4 regions of the Lysinibacillus sp. JNUCC-52 genome follow, and region 1 is predicted to be linked to each of the others. Evidence: riboswitches for the same ligand, from Rfam matches in the RefSeq annotation. Region 1 holds a riboswitch; each other region holds the start of a gene.

Region 1 (4,987 bases):
CTTAAAGAACAAGTAACACTATTAGCTCAAATTGAAAAATATGAGCGAGCGTGTAAGGAAGCTGAGCGAGCTATGAATAATGCCCATGAGCAATACCAAGGAAGTAAGCAAGCGCTTCAAACAAAAGAGCAACAATGGATTACGGGACAGGCTAGCATATTAGCAGCTAAGTTGAAGGACGGAGATCCATGCCCTGTTTGCGGTAGTACAACACATCAACTCACACATAGAGAACCGTTAGAAGTAGTAGATGAAGCAGAGCTAGAATCTTTACGAACGATGACCAATGCAATGGAGCGTAAATATTTGGAGCAAGATGCGACGTTAAAAACAACTAAACAACTGCTTCAAGAGGCAACAGAGCAATTAAATGCTTATCATATTTCAATAGATAATCGATTAGAACTGACATCTTCTTTACATTTTATTGAACAACAAGTTACAGTTTTAAAAATAGTGAAGGATCAACTGTCTGTCGCACGAACTAAGCTAAAGGGACAACACGAAAAAAATGAACAGCTTCAACAAAAACAACTACAATTAGAGCAACATTTTGCAGAGCAGTCGAAAGAGTTAATAAAACAGCAAGCGATTGTAGAAGAACAGCAAAAGCAAATTCCGAAACACATACAGTCATTACAAGCGTTAAAACAAACGATTGCAGATGTAGGTTCGCAAAAAATGGCGTTACAGTCAGCTTGGAACGCGATTCAGCAAAATTTACAGGCGACTAAGGAAGCAACAAATAAGGCTTCTATGACAGAAGAACTTGCAAAAACAGCCTATGAGGAATTGCTAAATAAACTGAATGAAAAGCGTGAACAGTTTTTAGTAAGCATGAAAGATGTGGGGTTTGCAGCCTATGAAGAATACGCTGCTGCAAAGCGAAGTGATAGTGAAATCGAAGACTTACGGAAAGCATGTCGTGATTATGCCTTACAATCACATTCCTTACAGCAACAAATTGCAGATGGAGCAAAGCATCTTGAAGGAAAAGAAAAGCAAAATCTAGAGGAATTAGAGGAAAAGCTTGAGATGCTCCGTGCCACATATGAGGAAGCATTTAAAACTTTGCAACAGACGCAAAGCTATGCAAAGGCATGTGCTGATTTTATTGTTAAAGTAGAGGATACTGCAAAGGAAATACGTGTACTTGAACAAGAGGCAGGACGTGTAAAAGAGCTTTACACAGTGTTGAATGGCCAAAATCCGAAAAAACTTTCCTTTGAGCGATATATTCAAATTAATTATTTAGATAAAATCACTGCAGCAGCAAATATCCGATTATTCCACTTATCCAATGGACAGTTTGAATTGCGCCGTTCAGATCGATTAGAGAAGCATGCGAAGCAAAGTGGACTTGGCTTGGATGTCTATGATGCGTACACAGACCAATTAAGAGATGTTAAAACATTATCAGGTGGGGAGAAGTTTAATGCATCATTAAGTCTTGCATTAGGTATGGCGGATGTAATTCAAAGCTTCCAAGGTAATATTCGTATCGAAACAATGTTTATCGACGAGGGCTTCGGTTCATTAGATGAGGAAGCGTTAAATAAAGCAATTGACACGCTAATTGATTTACAAGACTCTGGAAGAATGATTGGCGTTATTTCACATGTAGCTGAGTTGAAAGCTGCAATGCCTGCAGTATTACACGTCGAAAAAACGTTGAGCGGACATAGCACAACCCATTTTGAAGTAAAATAAGTGCCAGGCACTCAAACAATTCTTAAATAATTTATAGATAACATAGTAAAAACCCACGAAGACTCCTGCGGCTTACATTGTGCCTGCTGGAAAGCGATGTGGGTTTTTACGTTATAGGAGCCCATTGGCTATTATTTTTTGTGTGTCGTTACGTTAGGTGTTGTTCCTTTTTTTGCTGCGACCACTTTTTTGACAATCGGAATAACGATGGGCGCTAATTTTATTGCAGTTTTAACTACCTTCGATACTTTCATGAATACGACAGCTCCTTCATACTAAAAATTTTTAACGAATAACTCGTACAGCTTGAACAATATTCCAAATGACAATGCCTAATGAAACGAGTAAATAAATGCCAAAAGATACAAACCATATGATAATAAATGTATTCCCATTAGAAGAAGGATCAAACGTGTTCAATGATATTGTAGAAAATACAAAGACGATAAAGAAAATGATACCGAAGATAAATGGTATTAAGTGAGATATAAGTGCTCTAATGGAATGTCTCTTGACATCACTATCTTTTGATACAAAATAAACGATTACTGGAACGATAAATGGTGCAAAAAAAATACTGAGATAACTAAAGGCAGATAAAATTTTTTGATTCTCCATAGTAGTCCCTCCTTTTAAATTATTTACGCATAGAAAACGCGAAAGTTTCAAAAAAATTAATGTGGAAAAGGTTGTAATTGCATAAGGGTTTACGTACAATGAGGATGTTCAACAAAATAATAAGATGTAACGACCACAAGGGGAGCTGATGATGTCAGCTGAGACTGGGCACGTAATGCCTTTACTCTTCGAACCTGTAAGTTAACGCTTGCGTAGGGATGTGGATAGAAACCGACACTTTTACGATGTGAGGCTCTGTCCTGGCATCGTTTTTTTATGCCAGTTGACATGCATATCAAAAAGATTTCTATTCCTGCTCTTGTATCCTACATCGGAACAAAGGAGAGAATAATAAAATGGACAAAAAAAGATTACTCATGCTGATGGAAATTGCAATTTTTGCAGCGCTAGGACTTGTACTCGATCAAGTTTCTTTTAAAGTATGGGCGCAAGGTGGCTCCGTAAGCCTAGTAATGATACCAATCATCTTAATGGCATTACGTTGGGGGCTCTTAGCTGGACTAACAACAGGTTTACTAATTGGAGTTATGCAAACGATGTTTGGCGCTTATATTGTGCATTGGCTACAAGGCTTACTAGATTACGGTGTAGCATTTACGGTCGTTGGTTTAGCGGCAGTAGTACGTGGACCTATATTTAAAGCGACAGCCGCTTTGAACAAAAAGAAAATGGCCCTTTACATTGTAATCGGTACAGTATTAGCAGGTTTCCTACGTTATTTAGCCCATACAATTGCAGGGGCTGTATTTTTTGCAGAATATGCAGGCGAGCAAAACGCATGGATTTATTCAATCATATACAATGGAACATACATGCTTCCAGCAACAATATTAACAGCGATCGTTGGTGTGATATTATTTACAGCTGCACCCCAATTAATGCAACGAAAATCATAAACACGATAAGACTGTCCCAAAAGTGAAAATAGTATGCTAAGTGTAACTTAGTGTGCTATTTTTTTTATATTTCAAGACAATTGGGTCGCTGTTGTTAGTACCAGAACTTCTAAAAGGGTCTGTTTTTTACTTGTCTGGTACTTATGAAATAATGTTAGCATAGAATAATTAAAGCGTTTGGCGTTATGGACATATAAAGTTATGTTATATTAATGAATAGATATTAGATGAAAGGGACGTTATAAATGATTGTAAAAACGCAAGAAGAAATTGAAGCCTTTAAAAAAATTGGTCGCATTTGTGCAGAAATTCGTGAGGCAATGAAAGTAGCTACAAAACCTGGTGTGACAACACTTGAATTAGATGAAATTGCAGGCCGTATGTTTGCTGAAGCAGGAGCTATTTCTGGTCCTAAAGGTGAATATGATTTCCCAGGATACACATGTATTAGTGTGAATGAGGAAGTTGCCCATGGTATTCCAGGACAACGAGTTATTAAAGAAGGGGATATTGTCAATATTGACGTATCAGGTTCTCTAAATGGCTATTTTGCAGATACAGGTATTTCATTTGTAGTAGGTGAAGGGTACGAAGATAAGGAAAAACTTTGCCGCGTAGCAAAAAGTGCCTTTGACCGCGCTATGACAAAAGTAAAAGCTGGTTCTAAATTAAACCAAATTGGGAAAGCTGTAGAGCGTGAAGCTTATGCAAACGATTTAACTGTCATTATGAATTTAACAGGTCATGGTTTAGGGCGTTCATTGCATGATGAGCCAAACCATATTTTAAATTATTACGATGCTTGGGATTCAACAATTATGAAAGAAGGAATGGTGCTAGCTGTTGAGCCGTTTATATCAGCGAAGGCAGAACATATTGTTGAAGCTGGTGATGGCTGGACATTCGTTACACCTGACAAATCATTAGTTGCCCAAATTGAGCATTCTATTATTGTTACAAAAGACAAACCAATCATTTTAACTTCGTTAGATGAAGCATAAAATAAAGGCTAGATGAAAAAGCAGTTTACCGATTTATTTTCGGTAAGCTGCTTTTTTTTTAACAAATAGGATACCAACAATTAGGACACCACATAAAAATAATGCCGCTGTCGTCACAAGTAATTCATCAAGATGATTATGGAGCGCAATACCAATAAATGCCCAAATAAACACGCTAGGATAGACAATGTCGTAATAATGGTAACGAATATGTAAGGCGATAGCTACACTGATTGACAGTAAAATAACTGCCCAAAGTGGGTTGCTAAGTCCAAAACCATGCCATCCATAAGATGTTAATGTAAAACTTGCATTTGTCATCATGATAAATGTAGACCAGGCAAAATAAAGTGATATGGGTAGTCGGCCAGATAAAGTATTATTTGTATACGGATAAGTACTATAAAGTAAAAATAAGTACAATACTAATATGACAGAGCAGCAAATAAAGACTATGAATAATTCATAATGCCAAAATAAAATAGAGAGCGCCTGTAATATGCAAACATTGCTAAAGAGAACAGTCTGTTTAATAGATGTCTTTTGAAAATTCATAACTAACCAATAAGCAAGTAAAATGTAAATTAATATCCATATCATATAACTAATATTAATAGGTGCAAACATTACGGGAAAACGATTTGAGATTTCTAACGAAGATTGACCATTTATTTTTATAAAATAGGATGAAAAGGTTAGGATGAGTGAGACAATAAAGGTTATTGTCATTAAAATAATCTT
Region 2 (4,987 bases), 1.7 Mb from region 1:
GAGACATCGTTATTAGAGAATAATACAGGTAAACTAATCGATTTTAACGGGAAGAAGATAAATATTTATTCTGAAGGTCAAGACGGAGAGACATTTGTATTTATGGCTGGCTCAGCAGTAGCAGCACCTATGTATGAATTAAAAAGCTTGTATCGTCATTTCTCTAAAGAAAATAAAATTGCCGTTGTGGAAAGAGCAGGATATGGGTATAGTGATGTATTTAACGACGATCGAGATATCGATGTAATAGTTGAACAAACGAGGGAAGCACTAATTAAAAGCGGCAATAAGCCCCCTTATATATTAGTACCACACTCTATTTCAGGAATCGAAGCTATCTATTGGGCGCAGAAATATCCGAAAGAAGTGAAAGTGATTGTAGCGTTAGATATCGGTTTACCTTCTCAATATATAAAACATCCTGTAGGTTTCGTAGAAAAGGCTTTTATGAAGGCAGGAACTATATTAAGTGCATTAGGATTCCAAAGATTGTTTCCGTCTTTAGCCTATAACGAAGCCGTCTTAGAGAAAGATTTTCTGACTTCAAAAGAAAAAAGTATATTTAAGGCGATTTCAAATAAACAGGGAATCAACAATGATATGGAACAAGAAATGCTACATTCCGTAACTAATAGCAAAAAGTCGATCGCATTACCTATTCCAAAAACAACACCTATTTTATTTATTGATGCTTACCTTGATAAAAATTCTGAAGCGGCGAAAGCATCACTAAAAGACTATCAGGATTTTGCAAAGAAGTTAGACGTTTCAAATGTTATTCAAATAAAAAGCAAGCATAGTATTTACTTGTACTATCCAACTGAAATCTATGAAGAAACGCAAAAGTTCTTGCAAGAGAAGGTTGAAAAAAAGTGAGGAATATACGAAAATGTTGTTTTCAATTTTACTTGTAGAAGATGATGAAATGATTGGAAGTTTATTGGAGAATATACTTCAAAAAGAAGGTTATAAAGTAATCTGGTTAAAAAATGGTGCTTCTTTATATACCGTTATTAAGCAAGTAGACATTGTTATTATGGATATTATGCTACCAGGCGAGGACGGGTATCAGATTTCCATGCGAATTAATCAGTTAGGGCATAATATTCCTATCCTATTTTTAACGGCTAGAAGTGATATTGATAGTAAATTAAGAGGGCTTGAAATTGGAGAAGATTACATGGTGAAGCCATTTGATCCGAGGGAATTATTAATACGAATAAAAAATAGATTAGCTGCTTCTTACGGAATTCACAAACAAATACAGCATTTATCCATAGATGTTACTCATAAGCGTGTTGTTAATAATCAAAATAATAAAGAAGTCGAATTTACAGCCATTGAAAAGAAATTATTCTTTTACCTCTATGAAAACGCAGATTTTATTTTATCTAAAGAACAATTCATTGATTACCTTTGGCAGCTAGAAGATCGTAATCCCAATTTAATTAATGTGTATATTAAAAAGCTCCGCAACAAGATTGCCGATACAGATGGTGTGATTATTCAAAATGTATATGGAGAAGGGTATCGTATGAATACCCGTGTCAAACAATGAAACTAAAAAAGAAATATCAACTATTGCTATTATCGGTTATATTCAGTGTTCCTCTTTCTATTGTAGTGATTAATGTAATCGTAACCGTCATTTATAATTATTTTTCAAATGATACAGAAACCCAGTTTTTTGAGTCAAAAGCCTATCCAATAATGCTAGGTTTATTTATCGTCAGCTTTTTTACTTTGGCAATATTATTTTCCAAATCCATTAATTCATTAATTAAACGAATAAATGAATTAAAGCAAACCATTATGGAGTTGGCGAGTAATGACAAGAAGAGACTTCAAAAGATCTCTTACTCTAGAAATGATGAATTAGGGGATTTAACCAATGCAGTAAACCTTCTCATTGACAGGACGATATCGAAGGAAATTGAAATAATGCAACAAGAGCAAATGAAACTAGAACTTTTAACGCAGTTGCGCCATGATATTAATACGCCTTTGACAGCTATGCGCTTACAACTTTACACAATCGAAAATGATTTTTCACAACATCAGGATATTTTCAATTCTCTAAACGAACAAATAAACTATATTTCAAAATTATCCAATGAATATGACTTTGAGCGCTTATCTCGTGTTGATAATTCCTATATCATCATGGAAAAAGTAGACGTTCCAAAACTTATCAATACCATCATTTTAAAGTGGAATTTTTTATATAAAGTCAATCAAATCTCGATTGTGTTAAACGATTCCTCAACGAAATTCCTTTGGAAGAGTAATGAAATTTGGTTGCACAGATTATTTGATAATATCTTCCAAAATATTTTGCGTCATGCAGCATGCGATACATTGGAAATCACTTTGCAAAAAAACTTAATTATATTTAAAGATAATGGGGTTGGGTTTAATGTGGAGGAAAAGGGCACTGGCCTACGAATCATCGAAGATATTTGCCGAATGCTTGAACTACAGAGTACAATCCAATCTAACGAAAAAGGTACTCAAGTTACCATAAGTTATGCGCAACATTCAAACTTTTTGTAATGGCAACTCCAGAAAATTGAAAGCTTCCTAAAATTGTATTTGAGATCAACTTTATGTTTAACGTGGTAAATGCATAAATCATATAAAAATTGGGGGAGAGTACATGGATTCGGGTGCTTTTGTTTACACATTTTTCGATTGTTTTTTCGGAAGTGATATTTGTCCCAAAATACTATACTGCATAGCCTGCTACTTCAAACTCCATGCATAAAACCTTTTCTATTTGCAAAAGTCATGTCGCAGATTACTAGTATAGTCCAGTAAAAGCTCATTTTTTTCAATTACGAAAATTACTAGCTTGTCATTTTACGATACATATGGGTATAATAATCAACGAAAAGTTCATAAGTTAAGAATGTAGGGGGGCTGGAAGTTGCCAGCTGAGATTGCGTCCGTTTAGATGCTGACCCTTTGAACCTGATTTGGCTCGTACCAGCGTAGGGAACATCTATTCAAAAATAATCATTTACTATTTTTTGATACCGTTTGCAAACGTCTGGGATAACTCCCAGGCGTTTTTTGTTTAGGATTCATTATTCCACCTACAACTAGGAGTAATCAATCATAAGCACTGCAAATGGCCTTAGAATACCTTTTTTTCTGGTGTAAACATTCAATCATGAACACTTTCAAACTACTAGACTTGGAGGACACAGCATGAAAAAGTGGTTTTTCGTTCTTATTGCTGCATTAGTAACATTAGTTGGTTGTAGCGAAAAAGAGGACAAAGAAGAAACAAACTCATTAAAAAAGGTATCCGTTGTACTAGACTGGACACCTAATACAAATCATACAGGACTGTATGTGGCGAAAAAGCTGGGCTACTTTGAGGAGCAAGGCTTAGACGTGGACATTATTTTACCTGGTGATGCTGGTGCTGATCAGCTAGTTGCATCAGGCAAAGCACAGTTTGGCGTAAGCTATCAGGAAGGTATTACGCAAGCACGTGTACAGGGTGTACCACTTGTATCAATTGCCGCAATTATTCAGCATAATACATCTGGCTTTGCTTCGATTGCTTCAAAGGGCATTACATCTCCTAAGGACTATGAAGGAAAAACGTATGGTGGCTGGGGAAGCCCAATAGAACAAGCTGTTTTACAATCACTTATGCAAAAAGAACAGGCGGATATCAAAAAATTAGATATTGTTAATGCAGGAGATTTAGACTTTTTCACCATGATGCAAAAGGATATTGATTTTGCCTGGATCTATTATGCGTGGACAGGGATTGAGGCGGAGCTACGTGGGGAAACATTAAACATGCAGTATTTAACAGACTATAGTGAGCAACTTGATTATTATACACCTGTTTTAGCTACGAATGAAAAGATGATTAAGGATAATCCTGATGTGGTAAAGGCATTTGTAGCTGCAACGACAAAAGGCTATGAGTATGCCATTGAGCATCCTAGTGAAGCGGCTGATATTTTACTTGAAGCGGTACCTGATTTAGATAAAGCACTTGTGCATAAAAGTCAAGAATGGCTAGCAAATAAATATCAAGATGATGCAGCGCAATGGGGCGAACAAAAATTAGCAGTTTGGGAAAACTATGCGGAATGGATGACGAAAAACAACGTCTTAGAAGGAAAATTTAATGCAGAGCAAGCATTTACAAATGATTTCTTACCAACGAAAGGAGCAAACTAATGGCTAATTCATTAATCAGTGTACAAATTATACCGAAAACAGAAAAATATGAGGATGTCATCCCTTTCGTGGATGCGGCAATTGCAATTATCGATGCTGCAGGTGTGCGCTATGAGGTGCAGCCACTAGAAACGACTATGGAGGGCGAACTGTCTACCTTACTCCAAATTATTGAACTGATGAATCAAAAAATGATTGACTTAGGTGCTATTAATGTAATTACACAAGTAAAAATTTTATATCAGCCAACTGGCATTACAATGGGGACGTTGACGGAGAAATATCGAGGATGAAACAAGTAGTAACGAAAGGAAGGTCGATTATTTTTATCGCCTTCTTATTAGTCATCTGGGAAGTCATTATTCGTTTTGCTGAAATCCCACATTGGCTATTGCCAGCGCCGAGTGCCATTGTTATGGAGGGTATGCACTCTTACCAAACGTTTCTTCCCCATGTTTTCGCTACTATACAGCTTGCTGTGATAGGTCTTGCTATTGGTGTGCTTTGTGGCTTGAGTGTTGCGGTGTTATTACATCGCTCAAATACAATGCGGGCATTCTTATATCCGATTTTAATAGTTTCGCAAAATGTGCCAGTGCTCGTTTTAGCGCCATTATTAATTATTTGGTTTGGCTTTGGGCTGTTACCAAAGCTAATTATTATTTGTCTCGTTTGCTTTTTTCCAATCGTTATTGCGGCAATGGATGGCTTTCGTCAAACGTCACCAGAGCTTAAGCATTATTTTGCGATGATTGGTGCTACAAAACGTCAAACGTTTTGG
Region 3 (4,987 bases), 520 kb from region 1:
TTTTACGTTCGCTGTGCCCATTATAAAATAAAGCTGTAAATCACTACGTTTCATGAATGGTTACCTCACAAGTATCGAGAAATTTTTTGTAAGCAAAATGATTTGTCGGCCCATTGCCATTGCCAATCAATAAATCATGGCTAATGGCTAGCTGAATAAACTTTTTCGCTTCAATAATCGCTTGTTTTAAAGGCATTTTCTGACCGATAAAAGCGGTTAATGCAGCAGAAAATGTACATCCCGTTCCATGTGTATTTTTCGTTGCGATTCGAGTAGATTGCATAGAAAATGTTTTACCATCATTGAAGAATACATAATCTGTTGCAAAGTTATCATCCTGTAGATGACCACCTTTAATAATGACACATTGAACACCTAGCTTTAATAATGACTGTGCAGCTTGTTGGATGTCTGATAAATTGTGTATTTTGCTTGCTGTAAGCGTCTCCGCTTCAGGGATGTTAGGTGTGACGATTGTAGCAAGCGGTAATAGAGCGTTTTTTAACGCCTCAACTGCTTCTTGCTGTAATAAGTTTTCGCCACCTTTGGCGATCATTACAGGATCAACGATAAGTGGAATATTTAAATTAGACATAGCTCCTGCAATAGTATGAATTATATCTGAGGAGAAAAGCATGCCTGTTTTTATTGCACTAATTGAAAAATCCTCAAGCAGTGAATGAAATTGTTTATTTACAAAAGCTTGATCAATTGGAAGCACCCCGCTCACACCTAAAGTATTTTGTGCTGTTAAAGCGGTAATAACGGATGTCCCGAATACATTTAATTCTTGGAAAGTTTTTAAATCAGCTTGAATACCAGCTCCACCACCGCTATCTGAGCCAGCTATTGTCGTCACAATATGCATTATTTTTCACCGTCCTTCGATAAACGGTGAAGCTCATTTAAGACGGACACTGCGAAATCACCATTATATGGCGCACAAGAAGCGGCATGTTCAGCAACTTTTTTATAGCTCGTTAATGTATGGCACAACTGAGTAAATGGCTCATTACCTGCCATATAAGCTGCACAGCAAATAGCACTTAACAAACAACCCGTCCCTGTAACTTCTGTCATGCGAGCGTTTCCACCAATAATCCATTTAGAATGCTCACCATCAGTAATAAAATCTTTTTCACCAGTTACAATGACAATGCACTTATATTTTTTAGAAATCTCTTGTGCTTTATCTTCAACAGATATGGAGCCGCTGCCACTATCCACACCTTTTTGTTGCCAATGAACATTAGCAATCGTGGCAAGTTCACCGATATTGCAACGAATAACAGCAAAGTGAACCGCTTCTAATAATTGCTGTACCGTTTGTTTTCGTAAAGTTGTTGCCCCAACACCAACAGGGTCCAAAATCACAGGTATACCTAGCGCGTTTGCTTTTTTGCCAGCAAGGAACATCGATTGTTTTGTACGGGTAGTAAGCGTGCCAATATTAATTAATAAGGCTGATGCAATCGATACCATTTCTTCAACTTCGGTTGATTCATCGGCCATGACAGGTGAAGCACCAATTGCTAATAAGCCATTTGCTTGGAAATTGGCAACTACATAATTGGTAATACAGTGAATCAATGGCTGTCTTTTACGAATAGTTTGAAAAATCATCGTAGTCCTCCTTTTTTGGATGGACGTAAGCATGCAAAAAAGCTCTTTTTCGTGCGAAGTGTACACGTAAAAAGAGCTTATCATCAGTAATAAGATGTGTGTTGCTCCCTACGTCAGTATTAACTAACAGGTTCAAAGGGTCAGGTTTTACCTTCTCAACTCGTTATGAGTCCCCCTGCAATCATGAATTTTTTAGTTGTCCAAAATGTAACATACCTATTCTCAGTATTCAATAGCATTTTATCATTATCTGGAAAGCAGTGACTGATGCCATATAATAAACCATGATAATTGTCATGACTTTGTGAAAATAAGGTCCATCCATTGAAAATCATAAAAAATGAGTTTTATAATAAACCTAGCAATAAGGAGGCAGTTATTATGAAAAGACAGGATTTAATCGCACCAGAATGGTATAACATTGTTGAGGAGATTGAGAAGTATGCTCAGGACCCTTCTAAAAAAGCATTAATTGTTTATAACAATCATGAAGAAATTCAACATATTACATATGCAAATTTACTTGAAAAAGCAAATCAGGCGGCCCATGTATTTACTTCGCAAGGACTAACAAAAGGTGATGTGCTTTTAGTAATGGTTCCAAGATCTGTTGAGGCATATATCGTATACATAGCAGCATTGAAAGCGGGCTTAACGATTATTCCAAGCTCAGAAATGTTGCGCACAAAGGATATTGAATACCGCATTACACATGCAAATGCCAAAGGAATAATTGCTTACGAGCCATATATTGAGCAATTTGATGAAGTAAATAATCTAAAGGGTATTTTGCAATATGTAATTGGTCATGCGCATGCCCCATGGCAACCGTTGCTTGAAAAAATGGAGGAGCATCCTACAAACTATACGAATCCTACACCAACAAAAAGTACAGACACTGCTTTTTTAGCCTATACAAGTGGAACAACGGGCAATCCTAAAGCAGCTGTTCATACGCATAGCTGGGGTTATGCTCATTTACGGACAACAGCACCAAATTGGTTAGGTGTACAAGAAAATGATATAGTATGGGCTACTGCGGCACCTGGATGGCAAAAATGGATTTGGAGTCCGTTCCTTGCAACTTTAGGCAGTGGTGCAACAGCCTTTGTCTATAAAGGCAAATTCGATGCATCAACTTATTTGTCGTTGCTTGAAAAATTTAAAGTAAATGTATTATGTTGTACACCGACAGAGTATCGATTTATGGCAGCACTCAATAATTTACAGGATTATAATTTAAGCGAAATCCGCCAAGCAGTATCAGCGGGAGAACCATTGAATAGTGAAGTTGTAAAAGTGTTCTTAGAAACATTTGATATCCAGGTTCGAGATGGCTACGGACAAACTGAAAATACATTACTTGTAGGGACAATGGTTGGCATGGAAGCGCGCGTCGGGTCAATGGGGAAACCGACACCAGGAAATACAGTAGAAATAATCGACGACCTTGGAAATCCTGTGTCTGAAGGTGTAGTTGGGGATATTGCCGTGCATCGTGAAACACCTGCACTCTTTAAAAAATATTTCCAAGATCCCGAACGCACGAGCCTACAATTCCGCGGAGAATGGTATATAACTGGAGACCGTGCATATAAAGATACCGATGGCTATTTTTGGTTTGAGGGCCGTGGAGATGATGTCATTATTTCTTCAGGCTATACAATAGGTCCATTTGAAGTAGAAGATGCATTAATGAAACACCCTACAGTAAAGGAAGCTGCTGTAGTTGCTAGCCCTGATGAAGTAAGAGGAAATATTGTGAAGGCATTTATTGTCCTGCGTGAAGGTGAGACAGGGGATAATACGCTTATTAAAAAGTTACAAAACCATGTGAAATTAATGACTGCCCCATATAAATATCCACGAGCGATTGAATTTGTAGATGCTTTACCGAAGACTGCATCGGGTAAAATTCGTCGTGTCGAATTACGCCAACAAGAAAAAGCTCATTATACACATCAATAAATATTTCCTAGGAAATAAAGGCGAATAATCAAAGTTCATGTTTTATTATGAACTTTTGATTTTTTGTTGTAGCCTCATTTATTTATAGTAAAATAATAAACAACAGAACATTTTTACATAAAAATTGCTTAAAAGTGAAACGTTTTGGAAATTTAGACGTATAACGTGTTGAGGAGGCGTTTGTATGAATGTGAAAAGGTGGATAGCCTTGGCTATAGCTGCTGTGTTGTTAGTATTTTCATTAGGAATTAATACGATTTTTGCAATATTTAAATCAGACTTCTTTAGTAATTTTGACAGCATTGTCGCTGGAAATAATTTAAATGTTTATGAAACTGTTATTGAAGGTGAAGATTACAGTAAGCGGATTGCCTATTTAAAAGTTGATGGAACGATTCAAGATGTTGGATCGAACACATTATGGCAAACCGTAGCTTATGATCACCAGTTTTTCTTAAATCAATTGGACAATATTTTATATGATGATTCAGTACAAGGTATTGTGCTAAGTGTAAATTCACCTGGTGGTGGCGTAAAGGAATCGGCAGAAATTTATAAAAAACTGTTGCAAATTAAAGAGGAACGTCAAATTCCAATTTACGTTTCAATGGATTCGATGGCTGCTTCTGGTGGATACTATATTTCTGCACCAGCGGATAAAATATATGCCCATCGTGATACGATAACAGGTTCGATTGGTGTAATTATGCAATCTATTAATTATCAGGAACTTGCAGAAAAAGTAGGCGTGAAATTTGAAACGTTTAAATCTGGGCAACATAAAGACATGCTTAGTCCAACACGTGAAATTACTGAAGAAGAACGTGCTATGATGCAGGATATGATTAATGAATCATATGAAGAGTTTGTTGATATTGTGGAACAAGGACGCAATATGTCTGAAGCGGACGTGAAAAAAGTAGCGGATGGTCGAATACTTGGCGGTACAAAGGCACTTGAAGCAGGCTTAATCGATGAAATTGGCGATGAGCAAGCAGCTATTGCAGCTTTACGTCAAGATTATGGTTTAGAAGATGCCGTCTTATTTGAATACAGTTATGATCAAGGTGGTCTACCGTCAATAATTGGTATGAAAGTAAGCTCTCTTTTTGGCCCATCAGCTGAAGAAAAAATGCTAATGAAAATTATGACAGAATACAAGGCACCGAAAATGATGTACTTATATGGTGAATACTAAGGAGGGCAAACCATGACAAACAATGAATTCGTTTTGCAAGGGACACCCTCAATTGAACAACAATTGCTAAATAAGGAAAACACACCAATAGTGACTACGAAATATGATTTAAAGACGGCAGGATTTTGGGTGCGCTTTTGGGCATTTATCCTAGATGGATTAATTATTTCAGCTGTTGTAGGAATCGTAGTTAATCCG
Region 4 (4,987 bases), 1.6 Mb from region 1:
TAAACAAGGTGGTACGGCTTACGATATTGCCGTGCCGTCTGAATACATGATTGAAAAAATGAAGGAGGAAAACCTACTCCTTCCTTTAGATAAAACGAAAATACCTAATTTTAAAAATATCGATCCGTATTTTCTCGATTTACCATTTGATGATAACAATGAATACTCTGTTCCTTATTTCTGGGGCACAGTAGGTATTGTTTATAATCCAGATTTAGTCGGTGACTTAGATTTCTCTTCTTGGGAAGATTTATGGGATCCCTCGTTAAAACGTAAAGTCTTTTTAGTAGACGGTGCACGTGAAGTTATTGGCATGGGCTTAAATAGTCTTGGTCATTCTCTTAACTCGTTAAATAATCAAGAATTACGTCAAGCTACAAATAAGCTAATTACACTCGCTCCAAATGTGAAAGCAATCATCGGTGATGAAATTACACCTTTGATGATTAATAATGAAGCGGCTGTCGCCCTCACTTGGTCTGGTCAAGCAGCAGATATGTTATTCGAAAATGAAGATTTAGACTTCGCTGTTCCAGAGGAAGGCTCGAACTTGTGGTTTGACAATATGGTTATCCCAAAAACTTCGAAAAATGTTGATGGTGCACATGCTTTTATTAACTTTATGTTAAATGCGGAATCTGGTGCTCAAAATGCGGATTATGTAGGCTACTCTACTCCTAATATTGCAGCGACAAAATTAATGGATAAAGAAGTTGTAGCTGATGAGCGCTTCTACCCTTCCGAGGAGCAACGTAAAACATTAGAAGTATATAAAAACCTTGGTCCAGATTATTTAGGAAAATATAATGAATTGTTTTTAGAATTTAAAATGAGTATTCGATAAATACTAAAGAGAAAAAACAATATTTTTCTCTCTCATAGCGTCGACAAAAGACATCAAGAGTTAAATATTTGATGTCTTTTGTCATTTTTTCTTTTAATCGTTCTAATATAGAATTTCACTTTCGATGTGTTCAGTTGATTGGAGCGGAGGGGCAGCGACTCCTGCGGTAACACACAACACGTAAGAAGCAACAGACCACGCGCACCGAAATGGTTGAGGCTTACCGTGTGCCCACGAAAAGCGACCGCAAGGAGCGGAAATCAACGGTATTATTCTGAGGAAAAACAATGTCTTCGTTCCGCTAACCAAGTCATTCACCTACGACTATAATCTGATAGCCAAGCAATATTTCTTTATGATAGACTGTAGGAATGTTTCAATAGAAAAAAGGGGGGTATACGATGACCCAGCAGAAGTCCAACAAGGCGGCTTTGTACATTTTAATGTTTAATATGTTTATCGCAATGGGGAGTATCGGAATTATTATTCCTGTCATGCCAAAGTACTTACACATATTTGGTGCTGCAGGACAAGTTCTTGGCATGTTAATTGCAACGTTCGCCTTTGCACAGTTTATATTTTCTCCAATTGCTGGGAATCTTTCGGATCGATATGGTCGAAAAAATTTGATTGTTTTTGGTCTGATTGTAACTGGTATTGGGCAAATTTCATTTGGGCTATCTACAGATGTGTGGATGCTTTTTGTTGCTCGTTTCTTAGGAGGGCTAGGTTCTGCCTTTATAGCACCTCCAATTATGGCATTTGTAGCAGATATCACAACGTATGAAGAACGAGGTAAAGGGATGGGCATGTTAGGTGCTGCTATGTCTCTTGGTTTTATGATTGGACCAGGTATTGGCGGGTTCCTCTCTAAAGTTAGTTTGCATTTCCCATTCTTTATGGCTGGAGGAGCGGCTATTATAGCCTCTATCCTTTCGTTGGTGTTATTACCTTCTACAAAACCAACTGCTGCTCAAAAAGCACAAAAGCAAGAAAATCTTGCGAAGCAGATGGCGCGTTCAGTCCAAATGCCTTACTTTGTCATGCTTATTATTATGCTAGTGTTTTCGTTCGGAATCGCCAATTTCCAAACGACATTATCATTATTTGTAACCGAGAAATTTAACTATACACCTCCAGATATTGCAATCATCTTAACTGTAGGTGGCGCATTCGGTGTTATTGTGCAAATGTTCATTATCACACCACTCTTTAAGCGCTATGGGGAAATGAAAGTTGTATTAGTCAATTTATTTATTGCTGCTGTAGCAATCTTCCTCATATTATTTGTTTCTGGCTTCGCATTAATTTTAGTTGTCGCAACAATTTTCTCTACGGCAACAACACTTATTCGTCCAGCAGTCAACACACTGATTTCTAAGCTTGCTGGCAATGAGCAAGGCTTAGCCGCTGGACTTACCAATGCCTATATGAGTCTTGGAAATATGATTGGTCCTGCACTTGCGGGTCTTTTATTTGACTGGGATATGAACAGTCCGTATATATTCGGGTCGATTATTTTAATGACATGCTTCTTACTAGCGCTCATTTGGACCGTAAAAAAGGCTCCACATCTTATGCATCCTGATTCAAATTAGTCCATTGACAATTATTTCAAATATGGTACATTTATTATCGAAAAATTAAATCGTTTAACACCACTAGGGGAGTCTTTACAAGGCTGAGACGTATATGTTCATATACGGACCCTTTGAACCTGATCTAGTTCACACTAGCGGAGGGAAGTGGCGACACTTGCTTTTGTGTAATTTAAAAATGCAAGGCCGCTTCCTTTCGTTACTAGGAAGCGGCTTTTTTGTATTCATCAGGCAGTGCTATCGGCGATTTGTCCGATTTTATCGGCGATTTTGTGAGGTCTCTCGGCGATTTGCCCCGTTTTATCGGCGATTTCTCACATTTTATCGGCGATTCACTGAGTTCTATCGGCGATTCATCGCACAAAACTAAAAGGAGTAACTATCATGTCTATTCGAAAACTAACTACTATGGCTTTATTAGTAGCTATTGCAGTAGCAGGCTCTATTTTTGTCTCCATTCCAACTGGCATTGCACGTGCCTATCCTGTACAACATGCGATCAACGTCATCTGTGCCATTCTATTAGGTCCTATGCCTTCTATCGTCGTTGCTATAGTTACAGCATTGATTCGTATCTTAACAGGCACAGGCTCCCTTTTAGCGATTCCTGGAAGCGTCATCGGTGCAGCATGTGCGGCCTTTGCTTATAAATACAGTCGCAGCAATTGGCTTGCTGGTGCTGGTGAAGTATTTGGCACAGGTATTCTTGCCTCATTAGTCGCTGTTCCATATGCGCAATTATTTATGGGAACGTCTGTCGGTGCATTATTTTTTATGCCTGCATTTTTTACATCTAGTTTAATCGGGGCCGTTCTTGGCATGATGATGGCTAGCAGTCTACGGAAAACTGCGCCCCATTTTCTTATTACGAAATAGCTATGTTTATAAAAAAACGATGACACATGCTTTTTGCATTGTGCCATCGTTTTTTATTTATGAGCGTTTTTTCATGCCTTTTAATAACTGTGCAACATTCGTATCCTCTGACTGGACAGTCGCTTCTTCAACAGGCTTTTCTTTCTTATTCCTTGTTATAAAGCTCCATCCAAAGCGTCGAATCGTAATATCTACGAAGAATAATAGCATCCCCGTTAATAGTAACCATGTTGCAATATTTTGGCGCTCTGCTCCTTTGTTGGTGAAATTACGGAACACGTCTTGTGGTTCTTTCAAGACAGAGCCACCCGTTTGCTTCGTTAGTTGCTCGACAAGTGTTTCATTCACAGGACGTAATTCATATTCTGCACTGTACGGTACGCTTAGACCAGCCTGGTAAATAGCCTGCTCTTCGTCAGCAATACGGAAAAAAATCAATCCTGGTTTCGCTTGCACTACTGCCCGTACTTGCGATGCGGAAATCGTTTCAAGCTGTAAATCAAGCTCCTCACCCGCTTCATCGACAGCGACAATATCTAAAAACGCTGCTTCATTTGTCGGATCAGTGATGAGAAATGAGCCGTCTGTATCGAGTCGTACATCATAGGCCACATCATTATAGCTTGGTAGCATTTGCGAAATGATTGTTTGCCAAAATGATCCCCATTCCTGCCATCTTGCCCAGTCACCAGCCCATTTCCCTGTCGAATCTGATGTGAAAGCAAAAGTTTTACCAAGCCCATATTGCCATTGGGCCAATACAGGGTCTTCCTTCTCACTTTCAGCTATCACAGCAGCTCCCTGCTTTGCCGTCGTGCCAATATATGCATTCATTTGTGGCACACCTTTTGCAAATAGTGTATTCCATCCAGTTGCATTATAAATTGTAGGATAAAACGGATTGTCCTCTATATAAGTACGGGAAATCATCGCTGTTTCACGGGATAAAATTGAAGGAATTGTTTGTTCATCAATAACATCATAGAAACGACCACTACCCATTTCACTTAATGACTGAAGTAAGTTGCCATCTGCATCTTGTCCAATCGCCACTGTAGAAAGTGTAATCCCTTGTTCCTTCCCATTTTCAATTAAATCCTCATAATTGCCTGATTGTGACTGTCCATCTGTTAGTAAAATAATATGCTTTCTCTGCAATTTTAAATCTGCCAAACTATCATATGCTGCTGAAAGGGAGCTATATATTTCCGTACCCCCACCAGGCGTCACTGATAAAATCGTATCGACTGCTTCCTCTTTATTACCAAGGGGGGCCGTTTCGATGATTTCCCAAGGGCGATCATCGAAGGCAATAAACCCGAGCGTATCCTCATCACGTAACATTTCCACTGATCGTGCGGCTGCTTCTTTCGCTAGCTCTAATTTTGAACCATACATACTTCCTGAACGGTCTAGTACGATGACAAGTCCTAGCGATGGTAATTGCTCTTTACCTTTTATCTCCATTTCAACAGGTAACAATGTTTCAATCGGCGTTTTGAAATAGCCACCCAAGCCAAAGCTATTTTCACCACCGACCATTGTAAAACCAACACCGAAGTTTTTAACTGCCTGCTCAATAACACTCATCTTCGCTTCACCGACTAAGTGGCCTGGTACATTATCAAAAATAATAGCGTTATATTGCAAATAGCTAGAAAGTTCATTT

What was found. Region 1 has a riboswitch for thiamine pyrophosphate ahead of thiT (energy-coupled thiamine transporter ThiT). Riboswitches for the same ligand answer to the same signal wherever they lie in the genome.
Region 2: linked by a shared signal. The riboswitch ahead of JNUCC52_RS02385 (ABC transporter substrate-binding protein) and the one ahead of thiT (energy-coupled thiamine transporter ThiT) in region 1 are both predicted to bind thiamine pyrophosphate.
Region 3: linked by a shared signal. The riboswitch ahead of thiM (hydroxyethylthiazole kinase) and the one ahead of thiT (energy-coupled thiamine transporter ThiT) in region 1 are both predicted to bind thiamine pyrophosphate.
Region 4: linked by a shared signal. The riboswitch ahead of thiW (energy coupling factor transporter S component ThiW) and the one ahead of thiT (energy-coupled thiamine transporter ThiT) in region 1 are both predicted to bind thiamine pyrophosphate.

Annotation. Positions count from the first base shown of each region.
Region 1 is NZ_CP065546.1:3,415,512-3,420,498, forward strand. Features, by position in the region: gene JNUCC52_RS16830 (AAA family ATPase) at 1-1,710, shown strand, start outside; gene JNUCC52_RS16835 (hypothetical protein) at 1,842-1,964, opposite strand; gene JNUCC52_RS16840 (magnetosome magnetite crystal formation protein family) at 1,996-2,328, opposite strand; TPP riboswitch at 2,457-2,564, shown strand; gene thiT (energy-coupled thiamine transporter ThiT) at 2,685-3,245, shown strand; gene map (type I methionyl aminopeptidase) at 3,491-4,246, shown strand; gene JNUCC52_RS16855 (TspO-related membrane protein) at 4,280-4,987, opposite strand, start outside.
Region 2 is NZ_CP065546.1:440,341-445,327, reverse strand. Features, by position in the region: gene JNUCC52_RS02400 (alpha/beta fold hydrolase) at 1-876, shown strand, start outside; gene JNUCC52_RS02395 (response regulator transcription factor) at 890-1,558, shown strand; gene JNUCC52_RS02390 (sensor histidine kinase) at 1,555-2,553, shown strand; TPP riboswitch at 2,903-3,014, shown strand; gene JNUCC52_RS02385 (ABC transporter substrate-binding protein) at 3,211-4,206, shown strand; gene JNUCC52_RS02380 (thiamine-binding protein) at 4,206-4,499, shown strand; gene JNUCC52_RS02375 (ABC transporter permease) at 4,496-4,987, shown strand, end outside.
Region 3 is NZ_CP065546.1:3,936,742-3,941,728, forward strand. Features, by position in the region: gene thiE (thiamine phosphate synthase) at 1-54, opposite strand, end outside; gene thiD (bifunctional hydroxymethylpyrimidine kinase/phosphomethylpyrimidine kinase) at 44-868, opposite strand; gene thiM (hydroxyethylthiazole kinase) at 868-1,623, opposite strand; TPP riboswitch at 1,712-1,810, opposite strand; gene mbcS (acyl-CoA synthetase MbcS) at 2,005-3,591, shown strand; gene sppA (signal peptide peptidase SppA) at 3,776-4,789, shown strand; gene JNUCC52_RS19490 (RDD family protein) at 4,802-4,987, shown strand, end outside.
Region 4 is NZ_CP065546.1:1,854,424-1,859,410, forward strand. Features, by position in the region: gene JNUCC52_RS09480 (ABC transporter substrate-binding protein) at 1-844, shown strand, start outside; gene JNUCC52_RS09485 (MFS transporter) at 1,246-2,442, shown strand; TPP riboswitch at 2,498-2,605, shown strand; gene thiW (energy coupling factor transporter S component ThiW) at 2,827-3,318, shown strand; gene JNUCC52_RS09495 (VWA domain-containing protein) at 3,376-4,987, opposite strand, start outside.